DNA from 3 places in the Nocardioides humi genome. Region 2 is predicted to be linked to each of the others. Evidence: riboswitches for the same ligand, from Rfam matches in the RefSeq annotation. Region 2 holds a riboswitch; each other region holds the start of a gene.
What was found. A riboswitch is a leader RNA that binds a small molecule or an ion and turns the genes downstream of it on or off. The one in region 2 is predicted to bind cobalamin.
Positions count from the first base shown of each region.

Region 1: linked by a shared signal. The riboswitch ahead of FIV44_RS12390 (ABC transporter substrate-binding protein) and the one ahead of FIV44_RS33405 (cobaltochelatase subunit CobN) in region 2 are both predicted to bind cobalamin.
Region 3: linked by a shared signal. The riboswitch ahead of FIV44_RS25740 (ribonucleoside-diphosphate reductase subunit alpha) and the one ahead of FIV44_RS33405 (cobaltochelatase subunit CobN) in region 2 are both predicted to bind cobalamin.

Region 1 is NZ_CP041146.1:2,526,765-2,532,376, forward strand. Features, by position in the region: gene FIV44_RS12380 (ATP-binding protein) at 1-1,980, shown strand, start outside; gene FIV44_RS12385 (PadR family transcriptional regulator) at 2,007-2,636, shown strand; cobalamin riboswitch at 2,674-2,859, shown strand; gene FIV44_RS12390 (ABC transporter substrate-binding protein) at 2,927-3,964, shown strand; gene FIV44_RS12395 (class I SAM-dependent methyltransferase) at 3,961-4,734, shown strand; gene FIV44_RS12400 (FecCD family ABC transporter permease) at 4,731-5,612, shown strand, end outside.
Region 2 is NZ_CP041146.1:5,548,739-5,554,350, forward strand. Features, by position in the region: gene FIV44_RS26845 (AMP-binding protein) at 1-1,355, shown strand, start outside; gene FIV44_RS26850 (hypothetical protein) at 1,322-1,864, opposite strand; cobalamin riboswitch at 1,881-2,001, shown strand; gene FIV44_RS33405 (cobaltochelatase subunit CobN) at 2,031-3,689, shown strand; gene FIV44_RS33410 (cobaltochelatase subunit CobN) at 3,587-5,612, shown strand, end outside.
Region 3 is NZ_CP041146.1:5,333,573-5,339,184, forward strand. Features, by position in the region: gene uraH (hydroxyisourate hydrolase) at 16-324, shown strand; gene allB (allantoinase AllB) at 314-1,651, shown strand; gene FIV44_RS25725 (bifunctional allantoicase/(S)-ureidoglycine aminohydrolase) at 1,648-2,457, shown strand; gene FIV44_RS25730 (nucleotidyltransferase family protein) at 2,484-2,804, shown strand; gene FIV44_RS25735 (HepT-like ribonuclease domain-containing protein) at 2,801-3,127, shown strand; cobalamin riboswitch at 3,161-3,399, shown strand; gene FIV44_RS25740 (ribonucleoside-diphosphate reductase subunit alpha) at 3,530-5,612, shown strand, end outside.

The DNA.
Region 1 (5,612 bases), 3.0 Mb from region 2:
CAGCGGCTGAGCGCGCTGCCACCCGCCGAGCAGGCGCTGGCCCGCGCGCTGGCCGCCCTGGAGACCGCTCCGCTCCGGACCGCGGCCGCCCTGGCCGTTCTCGACATCGCGGACGCCGCGGACGCCGCGGACCGGCTGCGCGACGCCGGCCTACTGGCCCCTGAGGGCCCGCTCACCTTCCGGCACGCCCTGCTCCGCAGCGCCGTCAGCACCACGACCGCACCGGCGGCTCGCGACCAACTGCACCGGCGGGCAGCGCTGATCCTCGGCGCCGAGGACCCGCACCGAGCCGCCGGACATCTGCTCGAGGTCGAGGGCACCGGCGACCCCTGGGCGGTCGGGCTGCTGCGCGCGGCCGCCCAGGAGGCGCTCGCCGAGGGCGCTCCCCACGTGGCCGTCGACCTGCTTCGCCGCGCGGTCGCCGAGCCGCCGGCCGCGGCCGACCTGCCTCCGGTCCTGGTGGAGTTGGGCACCGCCGAGCTGCACGCCGCCGACCCCGCCGCAGTCATCACCCTGGAGCGTGCCGGCCGGGACGTCGTGGACCCGGTGCTGCGGGCCGAGTGCGCGCTGGCACTGGCGGCGGCGTACCACGTCGGCGGCTTCTACGAGCGCACCGTGCCGCTGCTGCGGGCCGTCCTCGACGACCTCGGCCCCGAGCACGGCGACCTCCACCTGGTAACCGAGGCGATGCTGATCGCGGCCGCGCTCACCGTGCCGGGCGAGGTCGTGCCGGCCCGAGCCCGGCTCACCGCTCGCGGCGACCTCGCCGGCGACACCCCCGGCGAGCGGCTGCTGCTGATCCAGCAGGCGTCCGTCTCCAATGCCTCCACGGCCCCCATCGCCGAGGCCGGCGAGCTCGCGCGGCGCGCGATCGGCGAGGGGCTGACGCCGGAGCAGGTGGCCAGCCCTTTCGACTGGACGATCGCACGGACCCACCTCGCCTGCTCCGGCGCGTACGACGAGACCGCGCGCCTGTGCGCCCGAGGTCTCGAGCACGCCGCACGCGAAGGCTCCGTCCCGCTGTACGCCGCCGCGGCGGTCACTCGGGGCTGGTCGCATCTGTGGGCGGGCAAGGTCGACGACAGTGCGACCGACTTCGCTGCCGCCCTGGCCCAGGCCGACCTGGTGCCCGGGGGTGAGGCCGTCCGCCTACTCGCCCTGGCGGGCCGGGCCGAGGCCCTGCTCGCACAGGGGCTGCTGGACGAGGCCACCGCAGCGGTCGACAGCGTCCCCGACGAGATCGCGAAGGATCCGGGCAACGCCACCGGGATCCACCTGCTGCGTGCCCGCGGCCTGGTCCGGGCCGCGAGCGGGCAGCACGCGGCCGCGCTCGCCTCGTTGGACGCCTGCGCAGAGCGGCTGGCCGCGCTCGACATGGACTCGCCGACGTGGTGCGACTGGCGTTCGGCGGCGGCGGAGAGCCTCTGGGCACTGGGCCGCGCCGACGAGGCGGTCGAGCTGGCCAGGTTCGCGCTCGCCGCCGCGGAGCAGAAGGCCGCGCCGAGCGTGCTCGGCCAGGCGCTGAGGATCGTCGGCGAGATGACCGCCGCCGACGGGATCGCCGATCTGCGGCGGTCCGTCGCGGTGCTGGCGGCCTCGGAGGCCCGGCTCCAGGAAGCCCGGTCCCGGGTCGCGCTGGGATCGGCGCTGCGTCGCACCGGACAGCGCACCGAGGCCCGCGAGGAGCTGCGCCGAGGCCGCGAGCTCGCCCACCGGCTCAGCGCGCACGCCGTCACCGAGCGGGCCAGCGCGGAGCTGGCGCTCGCCGGCGGGCGGGTCGCCCGTATCGAGGTCACCGGCGTCGCAGCGCTGACCGCTGCCGAGCGGCGGGTGTGCGAGCTCGCGGCGGCCGGATTGCGCAATCGCGACATCGCCCAGCGGCTGTTCGTGACCACCAAGACCGTCGAGGTGCACCTCTCACGCGCCTACCGCAAGCTCGGCGTCGGCCGCGGCGGGCTCGCAGCGCTGCTCGATGGCTGATCCCCGCGACTCCTAGAATCCGGGACATGGCCGCCCACGACACCCGGATGCTGCTGCTGGGTGCCGTGGCGCTGTTCGAGCCGATCAACGGCTACCAGATCCGCCGCGAGCTGATGTCGTGGAGCGTCGACGACTGGGCCAACCTCAACCCCGGCTCGATCTACAACGGGCTGGCCACGCTGACCCGGCAGGGCTTCCTGGTGCGCCACGACCTCGAGGACGGAGGCCGCGAGGTGGCCGTCTACGAGGTGACCGACGCGGGCCGCGCCGAGCTGGAGCGGCTGGTCACGGCGGGGCTGGAGGAGGTCGGCGTCGCCGACCGGAAGGGCTTCAGCGCCGCCTTCGGCCTGCTGCCGCTGGTCCCGCCCGACCAGGCCCTGCGCTCACTGGTACGACGCCGGGTCGCCCTCGAGGAGCTGGTGGCCCGCCTCGCCACGCCGGCCGCTCCGGCCGAGGCACCGCCGCACGCGCTGCGCGGCGTGGTGATGTGGCTGGACCTGGCCGTGGCCGAGCTGGCCTGGCTGCGCGAGACGATCGAGCTGATGCGGGCCGGCGGCCTCCGGCTCGACACCACCACGTGGACCCCGCCCGCCGACGACCCCGGCTGGCAGATGAACGCGGACCGCGAGCGCTACCGCGCCCTGCTGGACCGCTGAGACCGCTGAGGGCGGGGCGACCGGGCCGACCGGGCGCTGCTACGCTCCGCGTGCCAGTCAAGCCACCCGGTGGCCAGGGAATCCGGTGTGACTCCGGAGCTGACGCGCAGCGGTGTGGGTGACGGGCGGAGCAGGCATCAGCCAGCCACTGGACCCCGGTCTGGGAAGGCGCCCCGCCCGATCGATCCCGAGCCCGAAGACCTGCTGGCTTCCGTGGACCGACCGGCCCGCGTGAACCCGATGGACAGGCCCCGCGACCCGGGCCTGCGGATGACGACGGCGAGTCCCCCATGCCCCATCCCACCCTGTTCCGCCCTGCTGCCCTCCTGAGCGGCGTCCTGCTGCTCGGGGCGCTGACCGCCTGCGGCTCCGACGACACCGCCGGCAGCGACCGCCCGTCCACCGGCTCCCCGGCGGAGGGCGCGGCGTACCCCGTCGAGGTCGCCAACTGCGAGGTCGACGTGACCGTGGAGAAGCCCGTGGAGCGGGCGATCGCGGTCAACCAGCCCGCCCTGGAGCTGCTCCTCGCCCTCGGCCTCGGCGACCGGATGGCCGGGTACGCCATCAGCGACGACAGCGTGCTCCCCCAGCTGGAGGCCGAGCGCGCGAAGGTCGAGCCCTTCAGCACCGAGTTCCCCTCGTTCGAGACCGTGCTCGACCGCGAGCCCGACCTCGTCTACACGACCTTCGACTACACCTTCACCGACGAGGGCATCGCCGACCGCGACCGGTTCACCGAGCTCGGCGTGCCGACGTACCAGTCTCCGAGCGAGTGCACCGGCCAGGACGCGCACCAGCAGGATGCGCTAGAGCTGCAGGACCAGTACGACGAGATCGAGGAGGTCGCGCGCCTGTTCGGCGTCCCCGAGAGGGGCGCGGAGCTGATCGCGGACCTGCAGCAGCGCACCGCCGCCGCCAAGCCCGCCTCCGGCGCCGAGGACGTCACCCTCGCCTGGTGGTACGCCGCCACGAAGACGCCGTACATCGCCGGCTGCTGCGGCGCGCCCGGCCTGATGACCCGTGCCGTCGGCGCCGCCAACGCGTTCGAGGACTCCGACCAGTACTGGCCGGAGATCGGCTGGGAGAGCCTCCTCGACCGCGACCCGACGGTGCTCGTGCTCGCCGACCTGGGCCGCGGCGGCGACGGGGACAGCGCGCAGGACAAGATCGCCTTCCTCGAGTCCGACCCGGTCGCCAGCCAGCTCACGGCGGTCAGGGAGAAGCGCTACATCGTCCTCGACGGCACCACCATGGACCCCTCGATCCGCAACGTCGACGGCATCGAGGAGCTCGCCGCCGGGCTGCGCGAGCTGGGGCTGGCGTCGTGAGCGAGCCCGGCCTGCTCGAGCGCTGGGACCGCCAGCAGGCGGCGTACATCGCTGACCGCGAGGGCCGCTTCACGGCCATGCTCGACGTGCTCGACCTGCAGTCCGGTGGCGCGCCGGCGCTCGTGGTCGACCTGGCCTGCGGCCCGGGCTCGCTGTCGTTCCGCGTGTTGGAGCGGTTCCCGCGGGCCCGGGTCGTCGGCGTCGACCACGACCCGGCGCTGCTCGCCCTGGCGCGCGAGGCCGGCGAGCGGTACGACGGCCGCGCGGTCTTCCTCGACGAGGACCTGACCGCGCCCGGCTGGGTCGATCGGATCCGCGAGCGGATCGGCGAGCAGCTCGGCGACCTGCCCGTGGCCGGCGTGGTCTCCACGACCGCGCTGCACTGGCTGACGCCGGCCCAGCTGGTCGACGCCTACCGCGCCGCGCGGAGCCTGCTCGCCGACGCGGGGGTGTTCCTCGACGGCGACCACTTCCGCTACGACCACCGGCAGCCGCGGCTGCGGGCCTGGGCGGCCGAGCACGACCGGCGTACCCAGGACGCGGCGTTCGCGCAGGGCGCCGAGCCGTGGGACACGTGGTGGTCGGAGCTGGCCGCCCGGCCCGGGTACGCCGAGCTGGCGGCCGAGCGCGACCGGCGCTTCGCCGACCGGCCGGCCCCCGAGGCGACCGGCGTGGGCTTCCGACTCGGCGCGCTGGCCCAGGCCGGATTCGCCGAGCACGGCACGGTCTGGCAGCTCTTCGACGACTTCGTCGTCTACGGGGTCGCTTGACCTCCCGCCTGCGGCTGGCGACGGCCGTCGTCGTCGGCACCGCGCTGGTGCTGCTCTCGGTGGCGACCGCGATCACGATCGGGCCGGCCGACCTCTCGGTGGGCGACGTGGTCGCCGTCGTCCGCGAGCACCTGGGCGGTCCGCCGGCGGACCTGTCGAGCCTGCGCGCGGCGATCGTGTGGGAGCTGCGCCTGCCGCGCAGCATCCTCGCCGCCGCCTGCGGCGCGGGGCTGGCCGTGTGCGGCGCGGTGCTGCAGTCGCTGCTGCGCAACCCGCTCGCCGACCCGTTCGTGCTCGGCATCTCCTCGGGTGCGTCGACCGGCGCGGTGATGGTGGCGGTGCTCGGCATCGGCGCCGGCACCCTCGGCCTGACCGGCGGCGCGTTCGTCGGCGCGCTGGTGTCCTTCGCGCTCGTCGTCCTCCTCGCCTGGGCGGCCGGGTCCGGGCCCGACAAGCTGATCCTGGCCGGGGTGGCCGGCACCCAGCTCTTCGCGGCGCTGACGTCCTTCATCGTGCTGACCTCCGCCGATCCCGAGCAGACCCGCGGGGTGCTGGTGTGGCTGCTCGGCTCGCTGGGTGGGGCCCGGTGGTCGGACGCCCTCCTGGTCAGCGTCGTCGTGGCGGCGGGGACCCTGGTCTGCGTCGTGCTGGCCCGCTCGCTCGACGCGTTCGCGTTCGGGACCGACGCCGCCGGCACGCTGGGCGTCCCGGTCGGCCGGACCCGGGCGGTCCTCCTGGTCACCACGGCCGCGATCACCGCCGTCGCGGTCGCGGCCGCCGGCGCGATCGGGTTCGTCGGGCTGGTGCTGCCGCACGCCGCGCGCGCCGTGGTGGGTCCGCGGCACCGCGCCCTGGTGCCGGTCACCGCACTCGCCGGC
Region 2 (5,612 bases):
TGGTCAGCCACAACAGCAGCCGGCTGCTCACGTCGTTCTTCGGGGTCAGCGGGTGGGGCCGGGTGCTGGTGCCGGTGAACTTCCGGCTCAGTCCCGACGAGGTGCAGTACATCGTCGAGCACTCCGGCGCGCGGGTGCTCTACGTCGACCCGGAGCTGGAGGAGTCGCTGGCGGGCGTGCGGTGCGAGCAGAAGTACCTGTTGGGCGACGACGACGCGCTCTACGCCCCGGTGGGCGCGGAGCCGAAGCCGTGGGAGTACGACGAGGGCGCGACCGCCACGATCAACTACACCTCCGGCACGACCGCCCGGCCCAAGGGTGTGCAGATCACGCATCGCAACATCTGGGTCAACGCCCTCACCTTCGGGCTCCACGCGGGGATCGGCGACCGCGACGTCTACCTGCACACGTTGCCGATGTTCCACGCCAACGGCTGGGGGATGCCGTTCGCGATGACCGGCGTGGGCGCGCGGCACATCGTGCTGCGCAAGGTCGACGGCGCCGAGATCCTGCGCCGGGTGCGCGACCACGGCGTGACCGTGATGTGCGCCGCCCCGGCGGTGGCGGCCGCGGTGCTGGAGGCCGCGCAGACGTGGGAGGGCGAGATCCCGGGGCGCGACCGGGTGCGGATCATCATGGCCGGCGCCCCGCCGCCGACGAAGACGGTGATCCGGGTCCAGGAGGAGCTGGGCTGGGAGTTCATCCAGATCTACGGCCTCACCGAGACCTCCCCGCTGCTCACCATCAACCGTACCCGCGCCGAGTGGGACGATCTCTCGGCCGAGGAGCGCGCGACCCGGCTGACCCGCGCGGGCGCCCCGGCGATCGGCGTACGGCTGGCGATCGACGAGTCCGAGGAGGGCGCCGGCGAGGTGCTCGCCCGGTCCAACGTGATCCTGGAGGGCTACTGGGAGCAGCCCGAGGAGTCGGCCACGGCGCTGCGGGACGGCTGGTTCCACACCGGCGACGGCGGCTACCTCGGCGACGACGGCTACCTCACCATCGCCGACCGCAAGAAGGACGTCATCATCACCGGCGGCGAGAACGTCACCTCGATCGAGGTCGAGGACACCCTCTTCTCCCATCCGGCGGTCGCCGAGGTCGCGGTCATCGGCGTGCCGAGCGAGAAGTGGGGCGAGACCATCAAGGCGCTCGTCGTGCTGAGCGCCGACGCTGCGCCGGGCGAGGAGATGGAGGCCGAGCTGATCCGCTGGTGCAAGGACCGGCTCGCCGGGTACAAGGCGCCGACGTCGGTGGAGTTCCGCTCCGAGCTGGCCCGGACCGCGACCGGCAAGCTGCAGAAGTTCAAGCTCCGGGCTCCCTACTGGGAGGGGCTCACCCGCCAGGTGAACTGATCCGCCGGGACGAGGGAGGCCGCCCAGCCGGCGGCCCGCCACGCCTCGACCGTGGCCCGCGCCCAGTCGGCGCCCGCCGTGTCGACCACGTCGACCTCCGTCGCCACCGGCGCGGGTCCCGGCTCGGCCAGGGGCCGGCCGCTGATCGGGTCGTCGAGGCCGGCCGCGCCGTCGACGCAGGTCACCCGGGACAGCCCGATGCCGAGGCGTCGCTGGTGCTGGGCCAGGCTCAGCGCGGCGATCCCGGCGGCGCCGTACCCGACGACCGAGACCTGGTCCGGCGGGTGCACCGCCGACTCCCGTGCGTAGCGCACGGAGCGGAGCAGGTCGTGCCCGTCCGTCCAGGTGGGTACGACGACGCGGAGCCCGCTGCGGGTCGCGATCCGGCTCGCCAGGGCACTCACCGCCTCGGGGTCCGAGGCGACCGCCGGGTGCCACAGGAGGAGGGTGTCGGCGTTCGGGTGCCCGTGCACCGCCACCTGGAGCCCGGCTGCCTGCTGATCCCGCATGGGACCACCGTAGGCTGAGCACTCACAGGTCCGCGGTGCAGGAACTCGGTGTGAGACCGGGGCGGTTCCGCCACTGTGATCCCGGCCATGCGCCATGGCAGGGAGAGCCAGACACTGGTCGCGGACGACACCTACCGATGAGGGGCGCGAACCCCGAGGAGGCATCGTGCGGATCGCACTGCTGTCCACGTCCGACACCGACCTGCTCTCGGCGCGCGCGAGCGGTGCCGACTACGGCTGGGCGAACCCCTCGCGCAGCGACCTCGCCGCCCTCGTCGCTTCGGCCGAGGGCGCCGACCTGGTCGTCGTACGGCTGCTCGGCTCCCCCCAGCAGTACGACGCCGAGCTGGCCGCGCTGCGCGGTGCGGGCCGCCCGCTCGTGGTGCTGGGCGGCGAGCTCACGCCCAGCGCGGAGCTGATGGAGGCCTCGACCGTCCCGGTCGGGATCGCCGCCGAGGCGCACCGCTACCTCGCCGAGGGCGGGCCGCGGAATCTCGCACAGCTGCACCGCTTCCTCTCCGACACCGTGCTGCTCACCGGTGAGGGCTTCGAGCCGCCGGAGGTCATCCCCGCCTGGGGCCTGGTCGAGCGGGACGCTGCGGCCGGCGACCGGGCGCGGGTCGGCGTGCTGTTCTACCGCGCCCACCAGGCCAGCGGGAACACCGCCTTCGTGCACGCCCTGTGCGACGCGATGGACGCCACCGGCACCGCGGTCGGGGTGCCGATCTTCGCGGGCTCGCTGCGGGCGGCGCCGGACGAGCTGTTCGACGCCCTGGGCGACCTCGACGCCCTGGTCGTCACCGTGCTCGCCGCGGGCGGCTCGACGCCCGCCGCCGCGAGCGCGGGCGGGGACGACGAGACCTGGGACGTCGAGCGGATCGCCGCCCTCGACATCCCCGTCCTGCAGGGCCTGTGCCTGACCAGCAGCCGCGCGGAGTGGGAGGCCTCCGACGACGGCGTCACCCCGCTCGACTACGCCAACCAGGTCGCGATCCCCGAGTTCGACGGGCGGATCAGCACGGCGCCGTTCTCGTTCAAGGAGCTGGACGACGAGGGGCTGCCGTCGTACGTCGCGGACCCGGAGCGGTGCGCGCGCGTCGCCGGGCTGGCGGCCAACTACGCACGACTTCGCCGGGTGCCGAACGGCGAGAAGCGACTCGCGCTGATGCTCTCGGCGTACCCGACCAAGCACTCCCGGGTCGGCAACGCCGTCGGCCTCGACACCCCGGTGTCCGCGGTCCGGCTGCTGCGCCGGCTCGCGGAGCAGGGCTACGACCTGGGCGGCGAGAACGAGGTGACCCGGATCCTCGCGATGTCCGACGACACCGAGGCGGGCGACGCGCTGATCCACGCGCTGATCGCGGCCGGCGGGCAGGACGAGGAGTGGCTGACCTCGGCGCAGCTCACGGACGCGCACGTGCGGATCTCCGCCGCGGACTACGCGGCGTGGACCGCCGACCTCCCCAACGACCTGCGCGAGGCGATGGTCGAGGCATGGGGACCGGCCCCGGGTCGGCTGTTCGTCAACGACAGCGACGAGATCGTGCTCGCGACCCTGCAGGCCGGCAACGTCGTGCTGCTCATCCAGCCGCCCCGGGGCTTCGGCGAGAATCCGGTCGCGATCTACCACGACCCCGAGCTCGCGCCGTCGCACCACTACCTGGCGGCGTACCGCTGGGTCGGAGCACCTGCCGGAAATGGGGGCTGGGGGCGGATGCCGTCGTGCATCTCGGCAAGCACGGCTCGATGGAGTGGCTGCCCGGAAAGAACGCAGCGCTGTCCGCGTCCTGCGCGACCGACGCGGCGATCGGCAGCATGCCGCTGATCTACCCCTTCCTCGTCAACGACCCGGGTGAGGGCGCGCAGGCCAAGCGCCGGGCGCGGGCGACGATCATCGACCACCTGGTGCCGCCGATGGCGCGCGCCGAGAGCTACGGCGACATCGCGCGGCTCGAGGGCCTGCTGGAGGAGTACGACAAGATCTCCGCGATGGACCCGGGCAAGCTGGCCGCCATCCGCGGCGAGATCTGGCAGCTGATGCACGCCGCCGAGCTGCATCGCGACCTCGGCCTCGAGGAGGCGCCCGAGGACGACGACTTCGACGACTTCCTGCTCCATGTCGACGGCTGGCTGTGCGAGATCAAGGACGTCCAGATCCGCGACGGGCTGCACGTCCTCGGCCAGGCGCCCGAGGGGGAGGCCCGGGTCAACCTGGTGCTCGCGATCCTGCGCGCGGCCCAGGTCTGGGGCGGCCAGGCGCAGGCGGTCCCGGGGCTGCGAGCCGCGCTCGGGCTGGCTCCCGACGCGCCGACGACCGAGGTCGACCGGGTCGAGGCCGAGGCCCGCGAGCTGGTCGAGGCGATGGAGAAGGCCGCGTGGGACCCCGCGCGGGTCGCGGACCTGCATGCGTCGGAGGAGGTGCGCCGGGTGCTGGCCTTCGCGGCCACGGAGGTCGTGCCGCGGCTGGCCCGCACCACCGACGAGCTCGACCACACCCTGCACGCCCTGTCCGGTGGGTTCGTGCCGGCCGGGCCGTCGGGCTCGCCGCTGCGCGGGCTGGTCAACGTGCTGCCGACCGGCCGCAACTTCTACACCGTCGACCCGCGCGCGGTCCCGTCGCGGCTGGCGTGGCAGACCGGCCAGGCGATGGCGGACTCGCTGGTGCAGCGCTACCTCTCGGAGGAGGGGGCGTACCCCGAGTCCGTCGGCTTGTCGGTGTGGGGTACGTCGGCCATGCGCACCTCCGGCGACGACATCGCCGAGGTGCTGGCACTGCTCGGCGTCCGGCCGGAGTGGGACGAGGCGTCGCGTCGCGTGCACGCGCTGACGGTGGTGCCGCTGGAGGAGCTCGGGCGGCCGCGCATCGATGTCACCGTGCGGATCTCCGGGTTCTTCCGCGACGCCTTCCCGCACGTCGTGGCGATGCTGGACGACGCGGTGCAGCTGGTCGCCGAGCTGGACGAGCCGGAGGACCAGAACTTCGTCCGCGCCCACGCCGCCGCCGATCTCGCCTCGCACGGTGACCAGCGGCGGGCGACCACCCGGATCTTCGGCTCCAAGCCCGGCTCCTACGGCGCCGGCATCCTGCAGGCGGTCGAGTCCGGCACGTGGCGCGACGACGCCGACCTCGCCGAGGTCTACACCGCGTGGGGCGGCTTCGCGTACGGCCGCGACCTCGACGGCGTACCTGCCGCCGACGACATGCGCGCCAACTACAAGCGGATCAAGGTCGCGGCGAAGAACATCGACACCCGCGAGCACGACATCGCCGACAGCGACGACTACTTCCAGTACCACGGCGGCATGGTCGCGACGATCCGCGCGCTGACCGGCTCCTCGCCCAAGGCGTATGTCGGCGACTCGACCACGCCGGACGCGGTGCGCACCCGGACCCTGCAGGAGGAGACCAACCGGGTCTTCCGCGCGCGCGTGGTGAACCCGCGCTGGATCGGCGCGATGCAGCGGCACGGCTACAAGGGCGCCTTCGAGCTGGCCGCGACCGTCGACTACCTCTTCGGGTTCGACGCCACCGCCGGTGTGGTGCACGACTGGATGTACGAGTCGCTCGCCCAGTCCTACGTGCTGGACGAGACCAACCAGGAGTTCCTCCGCAAGTCGAACCCGTGGGCGCTGCGCAGCATCGTCGAGCGGCTGCACGAGGCGAAGGACCGCGGGCTGTGGGAGTCGCCGGATCCCGAGGTGCTGGCGGCGCTGCAGGCGGCGTACCTGGAGGTCGAGGGAGACCTGG
Region 3 (5,612 bases), 220 kb from region 2:
CGCAGGGACCCCGAGATGAGCACCCTGTCCACCCACGTCCTCGACACCGCGGCCGGCCGCCCGGCCGCCGGCGTACCGGTCCGGCTGGAGACCCGCGCCGGCGAGCCGCTCGGCGAGGGCGTCACCGACGCCGACGGCCGGGTGGCGGCCCTCGGTCCGGAGCTGGGGGAGGGGGACTACGTGCTGCGGTTCGACACGGCGTCGTACGCCACCGGCTTCTATCCCGAGGTGGTCGTGGTGTTCACGATCGCCGACGCCGGCCAGCACCACCACGTGCCGCTGCTGCTCAGTCCCTACGGCTACTCGACCTACCGTGGCAGCTGAGCTCGACCTGGTCGTCCGGGCGCGGCGGGCGATCGTGGACGGCGAGGAGCGTGCGGTGTCGGTGGGCGTCGCGGACGGGCGGATCGCCGTGGTGGCGGGCCTCTCGGAGCCGCCCGCCGCTGCCCGCATCGTCACGCTGGAGGACGACGAGGTGCTGCTGCCCGGCCTGGTCGACACCCATGTGCACGTCAACGAGCCCGGCCGCACGGAGTGGGAGGGCTTCGCCAGCGCCACCGCGGCCGCCGCGGCCGGGGGCGTCACCACGATCCTCGACATGCCGCTCAACTCCGTCCCGCCCACCACGACCGTCGAGCACCTGCGGGTCAAGCAGGAGGCGGCACGCGGCCAGGTGCGGGTCGACGTCGGCTTCTGGGGCGGCGCGGTGCCCGGCAACCTCGGCGATCTCGAGTCCCTGCACCGGGCGGGTGTGTTCGGGTTCAAGTGCTTCCTGCTCGACTCGGGGGTCGAGGAGTTCGGTCATCTCGACCCCGGCGCGTTCGCCCTCGCCCTGGAGGAGACGGCGCGGCTCGGGGCGCTGATGATCGTGCACGCCGAGGACGGCTCGCTGATCGACGACGGCGCGCTCGACGGCGTCCGGTACGCCGGCTTCCTGGCGTCGCGCCCGCGCGCGGCCGAGGAGACCGCGATCGGGCTGGTCGTCGACCGGGCGCGGACCAGCGGCGGCCGGGCGCACATCGTCCACCTGAGCAGCGCGGGCGCCGTCCCCCTGCTGCGCGCCGCCCGCGCCGAGGGCGTGGACGTGAGCGTCGAGACCTGCCCCCACTACCTGACCTTCGACGCCGAGCACATCGGCGACGGCGCGACCGAGCTCAAGTGCTGCCCGCCGATCCGCGAGGCCGACAACCGGGAGGCGCTCTGGGCGGCACTGGACGCCGGCGACATCGACTTCGTCGTCTCCGACCACTCGCCGTGCACGGCCGAGCTCAAGCAGCGCGGCGCCGGCGACTTCGGCGCGGCGTGGGGCGGGATCGCGTCCGTCCAGCTGGGCCTGCCCGCGGTGTGGACCGGCGCCCGCGGGCGCGGCCGGACGCTGGCCGAGGTCGTCGGCTGGATGGCGAGCGCGCCCGCCGAGCGGTGCGGGCTCGCCCACAAGGGCCGGATCGCCGTCGGCGCGGACGCCGACCTGGTCCGGTTCGCGCCGGACGATTCGTTCACCGTCGACGTCGCCCGGCTGCGGCACCGCAACCCGGTCTCGGCCTACGCCGGCCGCCGCCTGCTCGGCGTCGTCCGCGAGACCTGGCTGCGCGGCGCGACCGTCGACGACGACGCCCCACGGGGACGACTGCTGGAGAGGGGAAGGCGATGACCTACTACGTGCCCCGGGGCGGCCTGCCGCCCCAGACGGCGCTGACCACCGACCGCGCGCGGTTCACCGACGCCTACGCCGTGATCCCGCGGCGGACGCTGAGCGACATCACCGCGTCCTACCTCCCCGGCTGGTCGGGGATGCGGATGTGGGTGCTCGCCCGGCCGCTGTCCGGCTTCGCCGAGACCTTCAGCCAGTACGTCGTCGAGGTCGCGCCCGGCGGCGGGTCGGACGCACCCGAGTCCGACCCGGCCGCGGAGGCGGTGCTGTTCGTCGTCGACGGCGCGCCGCGACTGACCCTCGACGGCACGACCCACGAGCTCGCGCCCGGGTCGTACGCCTTCCTCCCGCCCGGCGCGTCCTGGACCCTGCACAACGCCTCGGGCGCGAACGCCACCTTCCACTGGATCCGCAAGGCCTACGCGCCCGCGCCCGGACTCGACGTGCCTCCTGCGTTCGTCACGCGCGAGCAGGACGTCGACCCGGTCGCGATGCCCGACACCGACGGGTCCTGGTCCACGACCCGCTTCGTCGACATCGCGGACCTGCGCCACGACATGCACGTCAACATCGTGACCTTCCGTCCCGGCGGCGCCATCCCCTTCCCCGAGACGCACGTCATGGAGCACGGCCTCTACGTGCTCGAGGGCAAGGCCGTCTACCTGCTCAACCAGGACTGGGTGGAGGTCGAGGCCGGCGACTTCATGTGGCTGCGTGCCTTCTGCCCGCAGGCCTGCTATGCCGGCGGGCCCGGGGTGTTCCGCTACCTGCTCTACAAGGACGTCAACCGGCACGCGGGCCTGTAGACGGCCCGACTCGTTAGGCTTGAGCCATGAGCACGCCGACTCCCGCCACGCTGCGGCTGCGTGCCGCGCTGGCGGAGCGGAGTGGTCAGGTCGCGGAGATCCTCGACAGGTACGGCGCCACCAACGCTCGCCTGTTCGGGTCCGTCGCGCGCGGCGAGGCCCGCGAGGACAGCGACCTCGACCTGCTCGTCGACCTCCTGCCCGCAGGAGGCAACGAGCTCCTGCGGGTGGCCGGTCTGGGTGAGGAGCTGTCGGAGCTTCTCGGCGTGCGGGTGGACGTCGTCGCTGCGGACCTGCTTCGACGCGAGGTGTCGGCGACGGCGCTGGCCGACGCGGTGGCGGTGTGAGCCGCTCTGACGACGAGCGTCTCGACGACATCCGGGTGGCGATCGAGCGCTGCCTGGCCTACCGCGAGCACCTCGACTCGCCGGAGCTCGGATCGATGGCGTACGACGCCGTGCTCAGGAACCTGGCAGTGATCGGCGAGGCGGTCAAGGCGCTGCCGCACGAATTCAAGGATGCCCACCCGTCCGTTCCGTGGCCGTCGATCGCGGGTCTGCGGAACGTGGTCGTCCATGAGTACTTCCGGGTCGATCCCGACCTGATCCGCGACATCCTGTCGGATCCGCTGGCACGGCTGGCCCTCGCCGTCGCGGAGACACGCCACTAGATCTGGGGTCTTACATCGTTGTGATTCCCCGTATATAGTGGTCGACGCAGCTGGTTCGGCCCGTCATCCAGGCGGGTCGTCGCAAGAGGGAACCCGGTGAGAGTCCGGGACTGCCCCGCAGCGGTGAGTGGGAACGACCTCCGTCTCCTGGAACGACAGGAAGCACTGGGACCCCCGATCAGGGACCTGGGAAGCGACGGACAGTAGGACCGTGCCTGATCCTCGGGCACCCGCCCACGAGTCTGAAGACCTGCCAGTGCTCCGCCGACATCGGTGGAGGTCCGCGACCTCGTGGGAAGGTCAGGGGATCACCGGCAGGCGACGTGGCGTCGCGCCCTCCCCTCACCCTCCTCGAGACCGCGGAAGCGGACAGCCGAAGCGATTCACGAGGGGTGGACCAGCATGAGCATCACCGTCATCAAGCGGGACGGCACCAGGGCGCCGTACGACGGCTACGAGATCGCCCGGTCGATCGAGGAGGCCGCCGCCGGCCTGGACGACGAGGTCGCGCGGGCGACCCAGCTGCGGTCCGAGCTGGAGATCACGCTGTTCGACGGCATCACCAGCGAGCAGCTCGACGAGGCCGTCGTGCAGGTCGCGCTGCAGAACGTCAAGGACGACCCGGCGTACGACACGATCGCGGCGCGGCTGCTCGTCAAGAGCTTCTACAAGGCGATCTTCGGCGAGGGCGTCACCCGCGACGAGGTCTACGCGTTCCATGCCGAGGCCTTCGTCGCGTACGTCGTGCGCGGCGTCGAGCTCGGGCTGCTGGACACCCGCCTGACCGAGCAGTTCGACCTGCAGCGGCTGGGTGCGGCGCTCGACCCCGACCGCGACGACCTGCTGCGCTACGTCGGCGTGCAGACCATGCGCACCCGCTACATGATCGCCGCGCCCGAGGGCCGGCCGATGGAGATGCCGCAGTTCTTCTGGATGCGCGTGGCGATGGGCCTCTCGCTCAACGAGGAGGACCCGACCTCGGCGGCGCTCGGCTTCTACGACCGGATGTCGCGCCTGGAGTACCTCGCGGCCGGCTCGACGCTGGTCAACGCCGGCACGTCGTACGCCCAGCTCTCCAACTGCTTCGTGATGCAGATGGAGGACGACATCGAGCACATCGCCAAGTCGGTGCGCGACGTCATGTGGCTGACCAAGGGCACCGGCGGCATCGGCCTGTCGGTCACCAAGCTACGCTCCGAGGGCTCGCCGATCCGGTCCAACAACACCAGCTCCACCGGGCCGATCCCGTTCATGCACACCATCGACTCCACGCTGCGCGCGGTCAGCCGCGGCGGCAAGAAGTTCGGCGCGCTGTGCTTCTACATGGAGAACTGGCACCTCGACTTCCCGGCGTTCCTCGACCTGCGCCAGAACTCCGGCGACCCCTACCGTCGTACCCGCACCGCCAACACGGCGGTCTGGATCAGCGACGAGTTCATGAAGCGCGTCGAGCGCGACGACCAGTGGTACCTCTTCGACCCGGCCGAGGTCCCCGACCTGGTCGAGCTCACCGGGCGCGCGTTCAGCGAGCGGTACGCCGAGTACGTCGCGATGGCCGAGGCGGGGAAGCTCCGGCACAAGAGGATCGGCGCGCGCGAGCAGTTCAAGGCGATCCTCACGACCCTGCAGTCGACCTCGCACCCGTGGCTGACGTGGAAGGACACGATCAACACCCGTGCCCTCAACGACAACACCGGCACCATCCACCTGTCGAACCTGTGCACCGAGATCACGCTCCCGCAGGACCGCGACAACGTGGCCGTCTGCAACCTGGCGTCGATCAACCTCTCCCGCCACGTCACCGGCCGCCGCCGCAGTGCTGGTGGAGAGGGGGCGAAGGTCGACTGGGACCGGCTCGCGGCGTCGACCCGCTCGGCCGTGCGCCAGCTCGACAACCTGATCGACATCACGATCAGCTCGGTGCCGGAGTCCGAGCACTCCAACTCCGAGAACCGCGCGCTGGGCCTGGGCGTCATGGGCTTCACCGACATCGTCGAGCGCTTCGGCTGGAGCTACGCCTCGCCGGAGTCCTACGACCTGATCGACGAGATCATGGAGTTCGTCTCCTGGCACGCCATCGACGCCTCGGCCGACCTGGCCCGCGAGCGCGGCGCGTACCCGAACTGCGAGGGCTCCGGCTGGTCGCGCGGGATGGTGCCGGTCGACACCCTCGACCGGCTCGCCGCCGACCGCGGCACCGAGGTGACCGTCGACCGTCGTACCCGGCTCGACTGGGACGCCCTGCGCGCCAAGGTCGCCGGCGGCATCCGCAACTCCACCCTGCTCGCCATCGCGCCCACCGCGTCCATCGGCCTGGTCGCCGGCACGACGCCCGGGCTGGACCCGCAGTTCAGCCAGATCTTCAGCCGGGCCACCAGCTCGGGCAAGTTCCTCGAGGTCAACCGCAACCTGGTCGAGGACCTGCGCGCGGCGGGCATCTGGGAGGACGTCCGCGAGGACCTGCTGCGCCACCAGGGCGACCTGT